DNA from 2 places in the Paenibacillus taichungensis genome. Region 2 is predicted to be linked to the other one. Evidence: predicted binding sites of a transcription regulator. Region 2 holds the regulator's gene; the other holds the start of a gene.
The links. Region 2 encodes CtsR, which represses protease genes until heat stress. Its sites were predicted from a motif close to ATGGTCAATAAAGGTCAAACA; they were not measured.
Positions count from the first base shown of each region.

Region 1: a site for CtsR is predicted at 1,671-1,691, ahead of clpP (ATP-dependent Clp endopeptidase proteolytic subunit ClpP). Genes of this name have one in related genera too.

Region 1 covers NZ_CP194720.1:480,428-488,983, reverse strand. The annotation lists gene clpX (ATP-dependent protease ATP-binding subunit ClpX) at 1-878, opposite strand, end outside; gene clpP (ATP-dependent Clp endopeptidase proteolytic subunit ClpP) at 891-1,481, opposite strand; gene tig (trigger factor) at 1,859-3,199, opposite strand; gene ACR1R9_RS02295 (hypothetical protein) at 3,335-4,177, opposite strand; tRNA gene ACR1R9_RS02290 (tRNA-Arg) at 4,504-4,577, shown strand; gene ACR1R9_RS02285 (CynX/NimT family MFS transporter) at 5,008-6,240, shown strand; gene ACR1R9_RS02280 (S8 family serine peptidase) at 6,482-8,556, opposite strand, start outside.
Region 2 covers NZ_CP194720.1:6,841,654-6,850,209, reverse strand. The annotation lists gene ACR1R9_RS30690 (ATP-dependent Clp protease ATP-binding subunit) at 1-110, opposite strand, end outside; gene ACR1R9_RS30685 (protein arginine kinase) at 298-1,368, opposite strand; gene ACR1R9_RS30680 (UvrB/UvrC motif-containing protein) at 1,397-1,921, opposite strand; gene ACR1R9_RS30675 (CtsR family transcriptional regulator) at 1,952-2,413, opposite strand; gene ACR1R9_RS30670 (GNAT family N-acetyltransferase) at 2,886-4,061, opposite strand; rRNA gene rrf (5S ribosomal RNA) at 4,292-4,408, opposite strand; rRNA gene ACR1R9_RS30660 (23S ribosomal RNA) at 4,552-7,476, opposite strand; tRNA gene ACR1R9_RS30655 (tRNA-Ala) at 7,666-7,741, opposite strand; rRNA gene ACR1R9_RS30650 (16S ribosomal RNA) at 7,845-8,556, opposite strand, start outside.

The DNA.
Region 1 (8,556 bases), 550 kb from region 2:
CCGAATTTCAGCAAGTCTTCCGGCAATACCATACCCAGATATTCACCTGGTTTAAGATCTTTTTGTTCCGCAACGGTGTTAAAGCCGATGACTTTTTTACCGATCCGGCGTTTGATCATTTGCTCGAGACCATCAAAGGCACCGCCACAAATAAACAAGATGTTGGTGGTATCAATCTGGATGAATTCCTGATGTGGATGCTTACGACCACCTTGTGGCGGTACAGAAGCTACAGTTCCTTCCAGGATTTTCAGGAGCGCTTGTTGAACACCTTCACCCGATACATCACGTGTAATGGATGGGTTCTCGGATTTACGCGCTACTTTATCAATTTCATCGATATAAATAATGCCGCGCTCTGCTTTTTCCACATCATAATCAGCAGCTTGAATCAGCTTGAGCAGAATGTTCTCTACATCTTCGCCGACATAACCTGCTTCAGTCAATGAAGTTGCATCAGCAATAGCAAAAGGAACATTAAGGATTTTGGCCATCGTTTGCGCAAGCAACGTTTTACCAGAACCCGTAGGTCCTAACAGCAAAATGTTACTTTTTTGCAATTCAACGTCCTCAATCTTGCTTTGTGTGTTGATCCGTTTATAGTGATTGTAAACCGCTACAGACAAAGACTTCTTCGCCTGATCCTGTCCAATGACGTACTGGTCAAGAATGTCGCGGATTTCTTTCGGTTTTGGAATATCTTTGAGGTCCAGTTCTTCGTCATGACCGAGCTCTTCCTCTACGATTTCAGTGCACAGTTCGATACATTCATCACAAATGTAAACGCCCGGTCCAGCGACCAGCTTGCGCACCTGTTCCTGAGATTTACCGCAAAAAGAGCATTTCAATTGCCCTTTCTCATCGTTAAATTTAAACATGAAACCACCCCTTTAGGAATTGATCGGTCTGCTGAGCACCTGGTCAATAATGCCGTACGTTTTGGCTTCTTCAGCACTCATGAAAAAGTCACGGTCTGTGTCCCGCTCGATTTTCTCAAGGGGTTGACCTGTACGATCGACGTATATTTGATTCAGTTTCTGACGTGTTTTAATAATCCATTCTGCGTGAATTTTGATATCCGCAGCCTGTCCTTGAACGCCGCCAAGCGGCTGATGAATCATCACTTCGCTGTTAGTCAGCGCATATCGTTTGCCAGGAGCACCGGCTGTCAGCAATAACGAGCCCATGCTTGCTGCCATACCTACGCAAATGGTCGATACATCCGGCTTGATATATTGCATCGTATCGTATATACCCATCCCTGCGGTGACAGAACCACCAGGTGAATTAATGTACAAGCTGATATCCTTCTCAGGATCGTCGGCTGCCAAAAACAAAAGCTGCGCTATGACAAGATTGGCTACATCGTCATCAATCGCACTGGTTAAAAAGATAATGCGATCCTTCAGCAAACGCGAATATATATCGTAAGACCGCTCGCCTCGATTGGTTTGTTCAACAACCATTGGCACCAGACTCATGAGACCAACCTCTTTTCTACATGTAATTAGACATAGGCTACCTGTAAAGCAAACCCAAATTCATTCTAACACGTTCCTGTGACAATGTCATTTTTCACAAGTGGTGTCAAGACAGAGTGAGTTTACTTTTTTGCCTGATCATATTTAACCATGTTTTCTATGTATGTGCAAATCGGAGCAATCCTATGCCGTTTCACCTTTTTTTTATTTGCAGGAGAACCATAGGACGTTGAATGTGCATAACCAATGCCATAACGAATTCCATCCATATTATTACTGAATCCTCTATAAAATGGATGCCATAATTTAAAAATAAGGCACGCAATGATTCACGTGCCTTATCGTTTATTCAGCTGTTCATTACATAACAGCTTGTCTTATTTTTCGTCAGCTTCTGCAGCAACTTCTTCAGCTGGAGCTTCAACAGCTTCAACGACTTTGCTGTTCTCAACGAGAACATCGATCGTTTTACGCAGTTTCACTTCGTCACGAAGGCTGTCCAGGGAACCATTACCCTCGAGAATGCCACGAATCTCTTCAGCAGGACGCTTGTAAGACTCAGCCATTTTTTCAAGTTCTTGGTTAACTTCTTCGTCAGACACTTCGATGTTTTCCGCTTTACCAACTGCTTCAAGAACCAGGTTGTTACGAACACGTTTGGAAGCATCTTCCTGCATTTGTCCTCTCAGGTCAGCTTGTGTTTGACCGGAGAAGCTCAGGAACATTTCCAGGTTCATACCTTGGTTGCGCAGACGGTTGTCGAAATCACGCATCATGTTTTGTACTTCGCTGTCGATCATTGCAGAAGGAATATCCACTTCAGCATTTTCAGCCACTTTTTCTACAACAGCATTTTCTTGAGCTGCTTTGGCTTCATCTGCTTTGCGGGATTCCAATTGCGTTTTCAGGTCAGCTTTGTACTCTTCAAGCGTATCGAATTCGCTAACATCTTTTGCAAACTCGTCATCCAGTTCAGGAAGTTGTTTACGTTTGATTTCATGTACTTTCACTTTGAATACCGCTTTTTTGCCAGCCAGTTCAGCTGCATGGTAGCTCTCTGGGAAAGTTACTTCAACGTCTTTGAAGTCGCCTGTGGAAAGACCCACAACCTGCTCTTCAAATCCTGGGATGAATGTGTTGGAACCAAGTTCCAGGGAATAACGCTCAGCTTGTCCGCCTTCGAACGGTACACCATCAACGGAACCGTCAAAGTCGATTACAGCAACGTCGCCGTTTTGTGCAGCGCCTTCGTCGATAACAACGAGTTCTGCGTGACGTTGTTGAAGACGCTCGAGCTCTTCAGTCACTTCTACATCCGTTACTTCATGTTTGGCTACAGCAACTTCAACGCCTTTGTAGTCACCCAGTGTAACTTCAGGTTTAACGGTTACTTTCGCTTTGAACTTGAATACTTGTCCTTTAGCGAATTGCTCGACGTCTACGTCAGGACGATCAACCGGGAAGATATCCGTTTGGTCGATTGCTTCTGTGTAAGCTTCAGGAAGCAAAATGTCAATCGCTTCTTGATACAAGCTTTCCACACCAAAACGAGCTTCGAAGATCGAACGTGGAACTTTACCTTTACGGAATCCAGGTACGTTTGCTTGTTTAACTACTTTATTAAAAGCTTTGTCGAGTGCTGCAGTTACACGATCTGCACCCACTTCAACCTCAAGAACCCCAAGGTTCTTCTCTATCTTTTCCCAAGTTGCTTTCATTGTATACTTTCCCCTCCAAAATTCGCATGTTCACGTAGGCAATCACGTACAAAATAACCATTTTAGTATAAACAAGATTAGATTCTTTTTCAAGGGGAATCCCTTGATACGGTTTGAGGAAAACGTTTCCGGGTCCTATTGACCATCCAAACCGGCAGAAACAAACTGCTTCATCGATCGATATGCTTGCTCCAGACGAAAGCGCATCGCCCCTGTCACAGCATACATTGAGCGAGTATTTTCCTCGTCATGCGAACCGCCCAGACTGTCTGCAACGGTCATATGTAGAGCAGCTGCCCATATATCTGTCATGGAATCATTTTCTTCCAGCATGGACAGGTAATCACGGGTTCCGTACACGGCCATGACATATTGAATCCATAGTTCTTGTGCAAAATAAAAGAGCGTAGGTTCATGAACCTCCGTCTGATCTGCCACTCTTTCAAGAATCTGAACGATCTGAATCGGGAAATCCTCAGGTCTCAGCGGAACCGTATCAATCTCCACTTCTACCGGCTCTTCCCCACGAGTAAACGCAATAATGCCTTGAACACCTCGGCGGCGTAATGTCTGAAGCACACGGAACTGAAGTAAAGGATGCAGCGTCTTGTCTTTGAGCCAACCGGTAAGCGAATCATCAATTTCTGGCCGATCGAGATATGCAAGCTGCTCCAGCGCCAGCATCGTTTGTTCAGATAAAGGTTCCTCCATCACGGTACGAAGCAGTTTATCCGCATAGCCGTCATCCTGCTCAAGCTTGGATCGGGCATGTTGACGTGCCATGTCCTCTTCGCTGATTTCCTCTTCCTCACGCTCTTCACGAACCTCGGGTAAATCTTCCCCATAATGAGGGAATGCAGCTTCAAGCCATTCGAGCAGGGCTCGCCATTCGTCGTAATGCCGTTCTTCCTGCCCTTGGCATTGCAGCAAAAAGCGAAGCAGGTCCATCGCTTCACCATATCGTTCATTTTCTAGCATAACCGTCAATTGAATCTGGTAATAGTCCAGCGTCTTAGGAAACAGCACGATATTGTTACTGTGCTCGGTTTCCGGGGTCGTGGATTCCTTAATAGGAGCACCTCCTCTGTATCCTGAATCTCCAGTCGCAATCAACCATAAATAGATGTATATTAAACGAAAGTCGATCTATTTTTTGAGTTCTTCTGATATTCTAACATAACCTTAATTATAATGAAAAAAACGTTACTGCCGCCAAATATCATATACGAAAAATATATTAAAATAAAATGTTTGATATTCATCATTATTTATGATAAAATCAATTTTGCTTGAAAAAATTTCATGTCTCAGTAGCTCAGCTGGATAGAGCAACGCCCTTCTAAGGCGTCGGTCGGGGGTTCGAATCCCTCCTGGGACGTAATTAAAGAAATGCTTCCTTCGGGAAGCATTTTTTTGCGTTCTGGGGATGAGAACCCTTAATGGTTCGTCGGAGCATAAGCTTCGGTAGGATTACTTCGCAGTCTCGACTGCAAGGAGAGTATCCCTCCTGGGACGTAATAAAAAAAATGCTTCCTTCGGGAAGCATTTTTTTGCGTTCTGGGGATGAGAACCCCGATGGTTCGTCGGAGCATAAGCTTCGGTAGGATTACTTCGCAGTCTCGACTGCAAGGAGAGTATCCCTCCTGGGACGTAATTAAAAAAAAGCTTCCTTCGGGAAGCTTTTTTTGCGTTCTGGGGATAATTGAATACGTTAATCGGCTGATGTTGACACGGGATGTTATGCTTGTTTATGTATATGTATGTATCAAAGTATACATATTAGACAAATAAACTATAGGAGATTTACCATGCCATCATCTTTACGTCAAAACTCACCTGACCGCTCTGCAGTCGATAATTCATCGTCAGCATCCATGAAACTTGGGCTCTTGCTGGCAGGCATTATCGTTATCGCAGCAACAATGCGTTCACCTATTACGGCAACAGGTCCCATTGTGGAACTGATCCGTACAGATACAGGAATAAGTCATACATTGGCAGGCTTACTCACCTCTCTTCCTTTGCTTGCCTTCGCGGCAATCTCTCCGTTCGCTCCACAATTGGCGCGAAGATTCGGACTAGAAACCGCTCTGTTAACTGCCATAATCCTCGTGACCATAGGCGTATCCCTCCGGTTTATGCCCTCTGTACCCGTTCTCTTTGCAGGAACAGCGATCCTTGGATGTGGCATTGCCCTGAGCAACGTATTGCTGCCCAGTCTAATCAAAAGGGATTTCCCATTGCGAGTGGGGCTCGTTACCGGACTTTATTCTGTGTCCATGAATATATGGGGCGCTATCGCCTCAGGAATCAGCGTTCCTGCGGCAGGCTTAACCTCCATGGGTTGGCATGCTTCACTCGGCATGTGGGCTATACTGTCCATTTTGGCCCTCATTCTCTGGCTGCCTCACGTCCGTTCTGGACGTCGCGGCGAAGTTTACGTGGCTTCGAAAACGGAAGCGAAACCGGTTCGCCTTATTACATCTTCCTTAGCCTGGTATGTCACATTGTTCATGGGACTGCAATCTTTAATTTTTTACACTACAATTACCTGGCTGCCAGAGGTTCTATCTGATCAGGGTTTCAGTTCCTCTTCAGCGGGCTGGATGTTATCCCTTATGCAAATGGTTAGTGTTCCGGTAACGTTCATCGTTCCCATTCTGGCTGGACGAATGAAAGATCAACGTGGGCTGACAGCAATTACAGGTTCATGTCTGATTCTGGGGTACGCATTCCTTTTGAGCGGCATCTCCTCTCTCGTAACCGTCGGTGTTGCTTTGGCCGGCGTTGGAGCCGGGGCTTCGTTCGGACTTGTAACCATGTTTTTTGTACTGCGTACGTCTGATGCAAGACAGGCTGCGGGACTTTCAGGTATGGCTCAATCCTTTGGGTATATGCTGGCAGCCGTCGGGCCGTTGCTGTTCGGCGTGCTTCATGATTGGACACAAGGATGGACCCTTCCCTTGCTGGTACAGGTTCTTCTCGCCATTGTATTACTGATAGCAGGTATAAAAGCCAGCAAGAATCGAGTGATCGGTTAGATTAATTTACGCTCCCCTTATGAGTGACAGGCTAACAAAACCTGTCTCCATGAGGGGAGCATTTTATTATTAGCGGACTTTCATGCGAACTATATTCAATTTACAACTAACAGGACAACAAGCAGTTATCCATTCACTCAACAGAGAAAAAACAAAATAAAACGGTCTCCATCCCGCGAAGATCAGGATGAAGACCGCTTATGTGAAAAACAATTGCTTCAATAAATAAGTGCCGAAGAGTTTATTTCACTTTTACCGTGATCTTATCAGTGCTGGTGACACCCGCTGCGTTGAGTAACTCAGCCCGGTAAGTATACGTGCCCGAAGTGCGTCCAGTCAGCGAAGTAACGGCACTTTGCGCATTAGGCGTAACCGCATTGAGTGCTTGGGTATCGATCAACTTATCATTTTCGTAGAGGCGATACTCAGTAGCATTGGTTCCCCACCACAAGTTCATAGTTACCTTATAATTACCGTCGCCATCCCAGTTATCTTGAGAGAGAACTGCTTTGCCTGGCGATGCGTTGGTAACCTTGACTGTCAGTGTCTGACTCCGCGTGGTCCCTTTGTCGTTCGTTAGCTCAGCTACGTACGTATAGGTGCCGTTGGCTTTGCCTGTGATCTTCGTTTGGGCAAACTGTGCCAGAGGCGCATTGTAGGTCAACTTCTGCGTATCGATCAAAACCCCGTCCTCATAAAGCTTGTAGCTGGTGGCATTCTCGCCCCACCACAGGTTCATGGTAACGATATATGAGCCTTCGCTCAGGCCATTACCAACCCAATTATTATGAGACAACACAGGTGTGCCAGGCGCTTTGACAGCTGGAGTTTCCGGCTCAGTCTCCTTGGATTTCAGACTCAGTGCCGTAGTGGCTTTACCAGAAAGCCCTTGTTGGTCTTTTACCGTAAGTTCAACGGCATATTCACCTGCTTGGATGCCTTCTAAAGGAAGAGTGAAGCTACCATCAGGTTTTACTTCAAATACACCCTCCTTGTAAATCGAACCATTCTCTTTTTTCAGGACATACGTTGCTTTCAAGGCAGCCGCTGGGTCAAACTCAATGTTCCAGTTCTCTTTAAGTGAAGGAGCAACACGGAAGTACAAGTCATCCACACTGCCGTTAATGACAGCAGATTCATCTTGCTTGAATTCCAACTTATCTGGTGCTGTTACAACAGGCGCTGCTTTTTTCACCAAAAATGGAGAAGTATCTTCGATATACGTTTTGCCATCAACACCGATTGTAGTGATGTCAACCGTATAAAGACCATCTGGAATAGTTGTTACCTCGTCGGTAGTGTAGTCTGCATACTGTCCATCCCAAGCTAAATTATATCTTGTGTTGGCAGCAAAATTGTAGTAGTTCCCAAAAATAGATCCAATATATCCATCTCCATAATAGCCACCATCCGGGTTAAGGCCATCAAAGATCTCAATAAGGGCAAAATTCATAGGATTGTAGAATTCCATAGCTACATTGAGTGTATCCAGCGTACCATCAGACTTCAATGGATAATGGAACGGGTTCTTCTCTGTACCATATACAGTCTCAATGTATTTAACGCCTGCCAGGGTAAGGTTGAAATGTGCGACATATGGAACACTGAATGTGTCCGTTCCATTAGACAACTGAAGGTATCCTTGCGCTTCTGTTACCGCAGTAACACCTTTTGGAACTGTAATAGTAACCTGTAACTCTTCCTCACCATTCAGTGTAAAAGAGTTCTTGTCCACCGCAACGGATACACCAGGGATTGTACGTGTCGGATTCACGCTTACAGTGTAGTTTCCACCGCTGCCATTCAGCGACTCCACTTTGATCGTTTTGCTGACGGTTTTTTCGTCCGTGCTGAGGAAGTTGCCAAAATTGACACTACCCGTTACATTTGGTTTCTCGACAGCCACGCCATTCTCTGTGTATTTCGTTACATCCAATACTTTAACAAATGCAGCAGGATCAATCGTTTTCACCGCTTGAATACGCCCTGCACCTTGATCAAACACATCGTAATTGGTTGTGTTGAGCACTTTACCATTGTTCATGAGTGCTACTTTAATATCAAATGGTGTCCAGTCACTGTGCTTTTCAATCAACAGGGCAACTAGTCCGGCAACATGAGGCGTGGCCATACTTGTACCTGATTTACGATCATAAGCCTGTGAATAATCTGCTTCAGGCTCGTCCTTGCCATAGGCAGGAACAGTAGACAGAATGCTGGTACCGGGTGCAACTATATCCGGTTTGATATCCAGAGTCACCTTGGCTGGTCCGCGGGAACTGGATGGATTCATTTCATCTCCAGCCGTTTGACCTT
Region 2 (8,556 bases):
CCGAGCAAAATGTGCTCTGTACCGATGTTATTATGACCAAGACGGACAGCTTCTTCCTGCGCCAATGCGAGCACCTTTTGGGCCCGTTCCGTAAATCTTCCAAACATCATATCTCCTGCACCTCCATGGTTTTGGATAAAACGGGGGCTGTTAAAAGGATCCCACCGTATTCTTCATATCATTTTTGTTTGCAGCCATGCTGCGAATAAAATCATTCAGCATTCATTTATAGAAATGCTCTATTATATAAAAGCCGCAGATGCGACGTGAAACCTTTATAAACAACTCTTGATCAACCTAAGATTGATTGGCTGCACTGATCGTATCACGGATCAACTGAGCCCGATATATGTCACGCTCATCTGTCCGCATGTCTTCCCCAAATGTTTTTTGCAAAAAGCCCGGCTGCGTCATCACATTCAACTCGTTCATCACGGTTATGGACAAGCCGTCCAACAAGCCGAGATCTACGCCAAGTCGAACATCAGACAGACGCTGTGCAGCTTCCTTCGAATCGACGATGGCTGCATGGGACAGAATGCCGTATGAACGCATAACCCTGTCGGTAATTCGCAGCCTAGAGTCGGTAATTAACCGTTCTCTAGCAGTACGCTCATGCCCAATCATCTGTAACACAACACTATGCAGGTTATCAATGACTTCTTGTTCCGTCTGCCCCAGTGTGATCTGGTTCGAGATCTGGAACAGGTTACCCATCGCCTCACTGCCTTCACCGTAAATTCCCCGTACAGTCAGTCCGACTTGGGAGACTGCCGTTAAAATGCGGCCAATCTGCTGTGTCATCACCAGAGCGGGCAAATGCATCATGACAGATGCTCTTACACCTGTACCTACATTCGTAGGACAGCTGGTTAAATATCCTCTGCGGTCATCAAAAGCATAATCCACATGCGCTTCAAAAGCATCATCTATGGCGGAAGCTTTCTCCCAGGCTTCTTTCACCTGGAACCCCGGATAGAGGCACTGGATACGAAGATGATCCTCTTCATTAATCATAATACTGACAGATTCATCCTCACTGAGAATAACCGCACCATTTCTGGATTCGTTGGCAAGACTAGGACTGATCAGATGTTTCTCTACCAGCACCCGTTTGTCAAGGTCATCGATATCAATCAGATCCAAGGTATGAAAATCTCCAAAGGCATGAACGTCATCGTATTGAAGTACTTCGCTCAGCTTATTCAGCACTTCTTCCGATTGCTCATTGGAAGCCAGCATCGGAAACGGATAATGCTGCAGGTTGCGTGCGATCCGGACCCGGCTGCTAATGACGATTTCGGAATCAGCCGCATCACTGCGCATCCAGTCGCTGAGCGCCTTCTCTGTAAAACGAAGATTAGGCATTACGCATCCCTCCTACTCATCACAAACTTTACTCCTGAGCTATTTCTTTTTCAAGTTCCCTGATCTGATCACGAATTTGAGCAGCTTCTTCAAACTCCTCTTGCGTTATGCTCTCCTGAAGATCCCGTTTCAGATCAGCAATCTGTCGTTTCACCTTGATGCGACCACCAGCTCGTGCAGGCACTTTACCCACGTGGGAAGTGCTACCATGAACCCGTTTGAATAGCGGATCCAAACGACTGTCAAAATATTTATAACATGAGCTACAGCCAAAGCGGCCAATTTTGCTAAACTGTGAATAGGTCATCCCGCATTCTTCACAACGAAGGGATTGCGCAGGTGTTGCTCCTGCACTGCCATTTTTGCCTGTAGGCTCAAAATCAAGCAACCCGGACAATAAGTTATGAATGGAAAATCCGTTGGATGTTCCCGGAATCATTTCCCCTTTTTCACGAGCGCATGACTCACAAATATGGAATTCCGTTTTCTCTCCGTTCACGATTTTCGTGAAATGGAGTGTTGCCGGACGTTTGTTGCATTCTTGGCACAGCACAATGATGTACCCCCTTGATCCCGATAGTTTTCATTTACCGAGCAAAGATATTAACATCGCCTTTAACATTCTGGCACGAATTTGATCCCGGTAAGGAAGTTTGACCAATATAATCTCTCTCGATACAGCTGCCCGCATCAACCCGGCTTCCCTTTTGCTTAAGAAACGTGCTTCTTCCAGTTGGTAGATCAGACCTTCGGCAGCTGTCTGCCCGATCTCATCTCCAATACTATGGTGCAAATGGTTATGCAGAGCCGAGTGAGCCGGCAATTCAATCCGCTGTATGCGAACATAACCGCCGCCGCCACGTTTACTCTCTACAAGGTAACCTTTTTCGAGTGTAAATCGGGTGCTGATGACATAATTGATCTGGGAAGGCACACATGAAAATTGGTCAGCCAGATCATTACGTTGAATTTCGACCATTCCTTCGGGACTTTCATGCAAAATACTCTTCAGATATTGTTCGATAATATCAGAGATATTACGCATCCACTCATCCTCCACTGTCTGAAACGTTAAGTCAATAAGGACCCACACGCCCCTACAGAGTACACCTTCTCAACCCATTTAACCAATCAAGGAAACAGCGAAACTGATCTTCAACGGTCTTTAACGGGAGAGCGAAGGACGCTCGAAGGTCCTTTAATATTGCTTTTATCCGCTGATGTGCACTACCTTTAAAATGGCTCCCACCACCGGATTGCAGAAAGAAAGCTACGTAAGTATTTAACCTTTAGTTGACTTTGACTTTCTTTGACTTTATATACATTATAGCATATTTTGTGGTTTTGCCAAGAGGGAGCACTATTCATTTTTTACGATTTTACACGAAATATTCGGCTGACACAAAAAAACCTCTCCAAAATAGCTGGAGAAGTCCATTTGTCTCACACTAGCAACGTAATGCTATACAAGTTAAATCTACAAAATTGATCCTAGAATATTCGTTACTCTATGAGGATCAGAAAAAATCAAGTAAATACGTTTCCCGTTTAGGAATCGCTTGTTCCAGAGCCTTAATCGCTCCATTTGGTCCTTCAATTCTACCTATTTGAGCCATCTCTGCGGGCCTGCGATACCCCATCAGTATTGCGGTAAGCGCCTGGATGTCTACTTTAACAGTTTGATCTTTAGCAGCCGGCTCAGATGTTTTCCAAATCGAAGCTGTACCGTTCATCGCCACATTCAACTGCCATACCCCTTCATTCCATGGTGCATGTGCATCCTCTACCTGGAGATTAATCTGTACTGGTGAGTCTGGGCTCGCAAAAGGATACTGTGAAATAAATTGTTCTACACTCACAATACGAGCCATGAAGAATGGTATAACTTCCTGCTGAATCCGCGGATTGTCTAATTGAAAAGCAAGCATATCACTGGCTGGTGCCTGTAAAGTTACTTCCTCAATCATGGAATCATGGTTCGCAATAAAGGTCCATAAACCTTGTCTTGCCTCTTCATTCAAGTAAATGATCTCTCTAATGGTAAACTTTCTTTCCTTAACCTCATATAAAACATAGCCTTGTGCTTTACCAGCTTCATCATAATATACAGCCTTCTGGCTGGCTCCATTAGTGAGAACTGAGTTCTCCCATCTCGCATCATCCCGGATCAAAGTTCCGTTATAGCGCTCAGCATACGCACTGTATACTTCCTTTAATATGCTGAGTCCCGGATCGCCACGTCGAATTGTTCCAGGGGTTGCCTTTTTCGCAGGTAGATGAGCTGTACACACTTTATATCGTTTAAACTCAACATACGTCTCCCATCCATATCTCCGATAAAACGCAAAAGAGAACGGATGCAAAAACGATATACTTTGTTTCTTACGGTTCATTTCCTCTAGCGCATGCTTCAACAGTCCAGCTACCCAGCCTTTACGTCTATATTCAGGCCATGTCGCTACTCCCGCAATACCGCCCATCTCGAACGATCTCCCATGAATATAGGTTTGAAAAGGAATAATGTGAAGTTTGGCACCCAATTGTCCTTCCTCAAATACACCCCATATATCCTGAGAATCAAATTGACTCCGTCGCTTCTCCGTTTGTTCTTCACTCATTACCACTTGAAAAGCATACTCGGAGAGTGCCATCGCTGGCTCAAAATCATCAACGGTTAATTTCTGAATTTCCATATCGTCCTGCACCCCGTTCTCTAAGTTATGATATCTTTCAAATCTTGGCCTGATACGTGATGTATGTATCCATTTATGAGTGTGTCAGAGGAACGGGACAAAGTCAAACAAGAGATGCGCTGGCATCTCTCGGGAATATTTTTTTCGTGTATTATAATTGTTCCACCTGTGATCTATAGTAAAAAACGCAAATAAAAACCACCACCGAATAACATCGGCAGTGGTTCTTCGCTTGGCGGCGTCCTACTCTCCCAGGACCCTGCGGTCCAAGTACCATCGGCGCTAGAGGGCTTAACGGTCGTGTTCGGGATGGGTACGTGTGGAACCCCTCCGCCATCGCCACCAAACGCGATTTGTCGAAGCATAGCTTCTTGAAATCATTGTAGAACTGAAAATCATACACACATTCCGTGATGTACCGATTTTCATTTCAGAGTTTATTCTCTGAAAACTAGATCCGAAACGAAATGTGCGATTTACAACTTGCATATTGGATAAGCCCTCGACCGATTAGTACTGGTCAGCTCCATGCATTACTGCACTTCCACCCCCAGCCTATCTACCTCGTCGTCTTCAAGGGGTCTTACATACTGGGAAATCTCATCTTGAGGGGGGCTTCACGCTTAGATGCTTTCAGCGCTTATCCCTTCCGTACATAGCTACCCAGCGGTGCTCCTGGCGGAACAACTGGTACACCAGCGGTACGTCCATCCCGGTCCTCTCGTACTAAGGACAGCTCCTCTCAAATTTCCTACGCCCACGACAGATAGGGACCGAACTGTCTCACGACGTTCTGAACCCAGCTCGCGTACCGCTTTAATGGGCGAACAGCCCAACCCTTGGGACCTACTTCAGCCCCAGGATGCGATGAGCCGACATCGAGGTGCCAAACCTCCCCGTCGATGTGGACTCTTGGGGGAGATAAGCCTGTTATCCCCAGGGTAGCTTTTATCCGTTGAGCGATGGCCCTTCCATGCGGTACCACCGGATCACTAAGCCCGACTTTCGTCCCTGCTCGACTTGTAGGTCTCGCAGTCAAGCTCCCTTATGCCTTTGCACTCTTCGAATGATTTCCAACCATTCTGAGGGAACCTTTGGGCGCCTCCGTTACTCTTTAGGAGGCGACCGCCCCAGTCAAACTGCCCACCTGACACTGTCCCCGCACCGGATTACGGTACCAGGTTAGAACCTAGATACGATCAGGGTGGTATCCCAACGGTGCCTCCACACAAGCTGGCGCTCATGCTTCAAAGGCTCCCACCTATCCTGTACAGATCGTACCCAAATTCAATATCAAGCTGCAGTAAAGCTCCATGGGGTCTTTCCGTCTTGTCGCGGGTAACCTGCATCTTCACAGGTATTAAAATTTCACCGGATCTCTCGTTGAGACAGCGCCCAAGTCGTTACGCCATTCGTGCGGGTCAGAATTTACCTGACAAGGAATTTCGCTACCTTAGGACCGTTATAGTTACGGCCGCCGTTTACTGGGGCTTCGGTTCACAGCTTCGGATTGCTCCTAACCGCTCCCCTTAACCTTCCAGCACCGGGCAGGCGTCAGCCCGTATACTTCGCCTTACGGCTTCGCACAGACCTGTGTTTTTGCTAAACAGTCGCTTGGGCCTTTTCACTGCGGCCCCCTCGTGCTATTCACACTACCGGGGCACCCCTTCTCCCGAAGTTACGGGGTCATTTTGCCGAGTTCCTTAACGAGAGTTCTTCCGCGCGCCTTAGAATTCTCTTCTCGCCTACCTGTGTCGGTTTGCGGTACGGGCACCATCACCTGGCTAGAGGCTTTTCTTGGCAGTGTGAGATCATGACCTTCGCTACTATAATTTTCGCTCCCCATCACAGCCCAGCCTTACGATGTGCGGATTTGCCTACACATCAGCCTCACTGCTTAGACGGACATCCATCAGTCCGCGTCACTACCCTGCTGCGTCCCCCCATTGCTCATAACGGCTTACGGTGGTACAGGAATTTCGACCTGTTGTCCTTCGACTACGCCTTTCGGCCTCGCCTTAGGTCCCGACTTACCCTGAGCGGACGAGCCTTCCTCAGGAACCCTTAGGCTTTCGGCGGATCAGATTCTCACTGATCTTTTCGTTACTCATACCGGCATTCTCACTTGTATAATGTCCAGCGCTCCTTACGGTACACCTTCAACCCTTATACAACGCTCCCCTACCCCTGATCATAAGATCAAGCCATAGCTTCGGTGGTGTGTTTAGCCCCGTTACATTTTCGGCGCAGAGTCACTCGACCAGTGAGCTATTACGCACTCTTTCAATGGTGGCTGCTTCTAAGCCAACATCCTGGTTGTCTGTGCAACTCCACATCCTTTCCCACTTAACACACACTTGGGGACCTTAGCTGATGGTCTGGGCTGTTTCCCTTTTGACAATGGATCTTAGCACTCACTGTCTGACTCCCGGAAGTAAGTCTATGGCATTCGGAGTTTGACTGAGCTTGGTAACCCTTGCGGGCCCCGCACCCAATCAGTGCTCTACCTCCACGACTCTGTTTTCCGAGGCTAGCCCTAAAGCTATTTCGGGGAGAACCAGCTATCTCCGAGTTCGATTGGAATTTCTCCGCTACCCCCACCTCATCCCCGCACTTTTCAACGTGCGTGGGTTCGGGCCTCCAGTGCGTGTTACCGCACCTTCACCCTGGACAGGGGTAGATCACCCGGTTTCGGGTCTACGTCCACGTACTATGTCGCCCTATTCAGACTCGCTTTCGCTGCGGCTCCGGCTCTTCACCTTAACCTTGCACGGGAACGTAACTCGCCGGTTCATTCTACAAAAGGCACGCCATCACCCCTAAAACGGGCTCTGACTTTTTGTAAGCACACGGTTTCAGGTTCTATTTCACTCCCCTTCCGGGGTGCTTTTCACCTTTCCCTCACGGTACTGCTTCACTATCGGTCGCTAGGAAGTATTTAGCCTTGGCAGATGGTCCTGCCGGATTCATACGGGGTTTCACGTGCCCCGCACTACTCGGGATACATCTCGGAGAGAACCAACTTTCAAGTACAGGGCTTTTACCTTCTTTGGCGGGCCTTTCCAGACCTCTTCGTTTAACCGGTTCCTTTGTAACTCCATGTGAGATGTCCCACAACCCCAAAGAGCAAGCTCTCTGGTTTGGGCTTCTCCGCGTTCGCTCGCCGCTACTGACGGAATCACTATTGTTTTCTCTTCCTCAAGGTACTTAGATGTTTCAGTTCCCCTGGTATGCCTCTACATAACCTATGTATTCAGTTATGAGTAACTGGAAATTACCCCAGCTGGGTTTCCCCATTCGGACACCCCCGGATCAAAGCTTGCTTACAGCTCCCCGAGGCAGTTTCGTTGTTCGCCACGTCCTTCATCGGCTCCTAGCGCCTAGGCATCCTCCGTGTGCTCTTAGTAGCTTAACCAATTGCTCCAAGGAGCAAATGCAATCTACCTTATAAACACTTCACTTGCTTACACAAGTTCAGCTAGAATGATTGTTGTTTCGGTTACTTGAACCGAACAAGCATTCATCCCTAAAAGGAATGTTCTAATTCGCAATTTTCGTTTCGATATCTAGTTTTCAAAGAACAAGCTAAATAGACGAAATTCTTTGGTGGAGCCAAGCGGGATCGAACCGCTGACCTCCTGCTTGCAAGGCAGGCGCTCTCCCAGCTGAGCTATGGCCCCTCAAATTCCATCAAAACTGAACAAATGGATATGTAACTGTGTTGCTGTTGCAGATCTAGTCTGCGATTTGAATGTTTCCGTTACAGGAAACGATTCTCCATAGAAAGGAGGTGATCCAGCCGCACCTTCCGATACGGCTACCTTGTTACGACTTCACCCCAATCATCTATCCCACCTTCGGCGGCTGGCTCCTTGCGGTTACCCCACCGACTTCGGGTGTTATAAACTCTCGTGGTGTGACGGGCGGTGTGTACAAGACCCGGGAACGTATTCACCGCGGCATGCTGATCCGCGATTACTAGCAATTCCGACTTCATGCAGGCGAGTTGCAGCCTGCAATCCGAACTGAGACCGGCTTTTTAGGATTCGTTCCACCTCGCGGCTTCACAGCCCGTTGTACCGGCCATTGTAGTACGTGTGTAGCCCAGGTCATAAGGGGCATGATGATTTGACGTCATCCCCACCTTCCTCCGGTTTGTCACCGGCAGTCACCTTAGAGTGCCCACCCGAAGTGCTGGCAACTAAGATCAAGGGTTGCGCTCGTTGCGGGACTTAACCCAACATCTCACGACACGAGCTGACGACAACCATGCACCACCTGTCTCCTCTGTCCCGAAGGAAAGGTACATCTCTGTACCGGTCAGAGGGATGTCAAGACCTGGTAAGGTTCTTCGCGTTGCTTCGAATTAAACCACATACTCCACTGCTTGTGCGGGTCCCCGTCAATTCCTTTGAGTTTCAGTCTTGCGACCGTACTCCCCAGGCGGAGTGCTTAATGTGTTAACTTCGGCACCAAGGGTATCGAAACCCCTAAC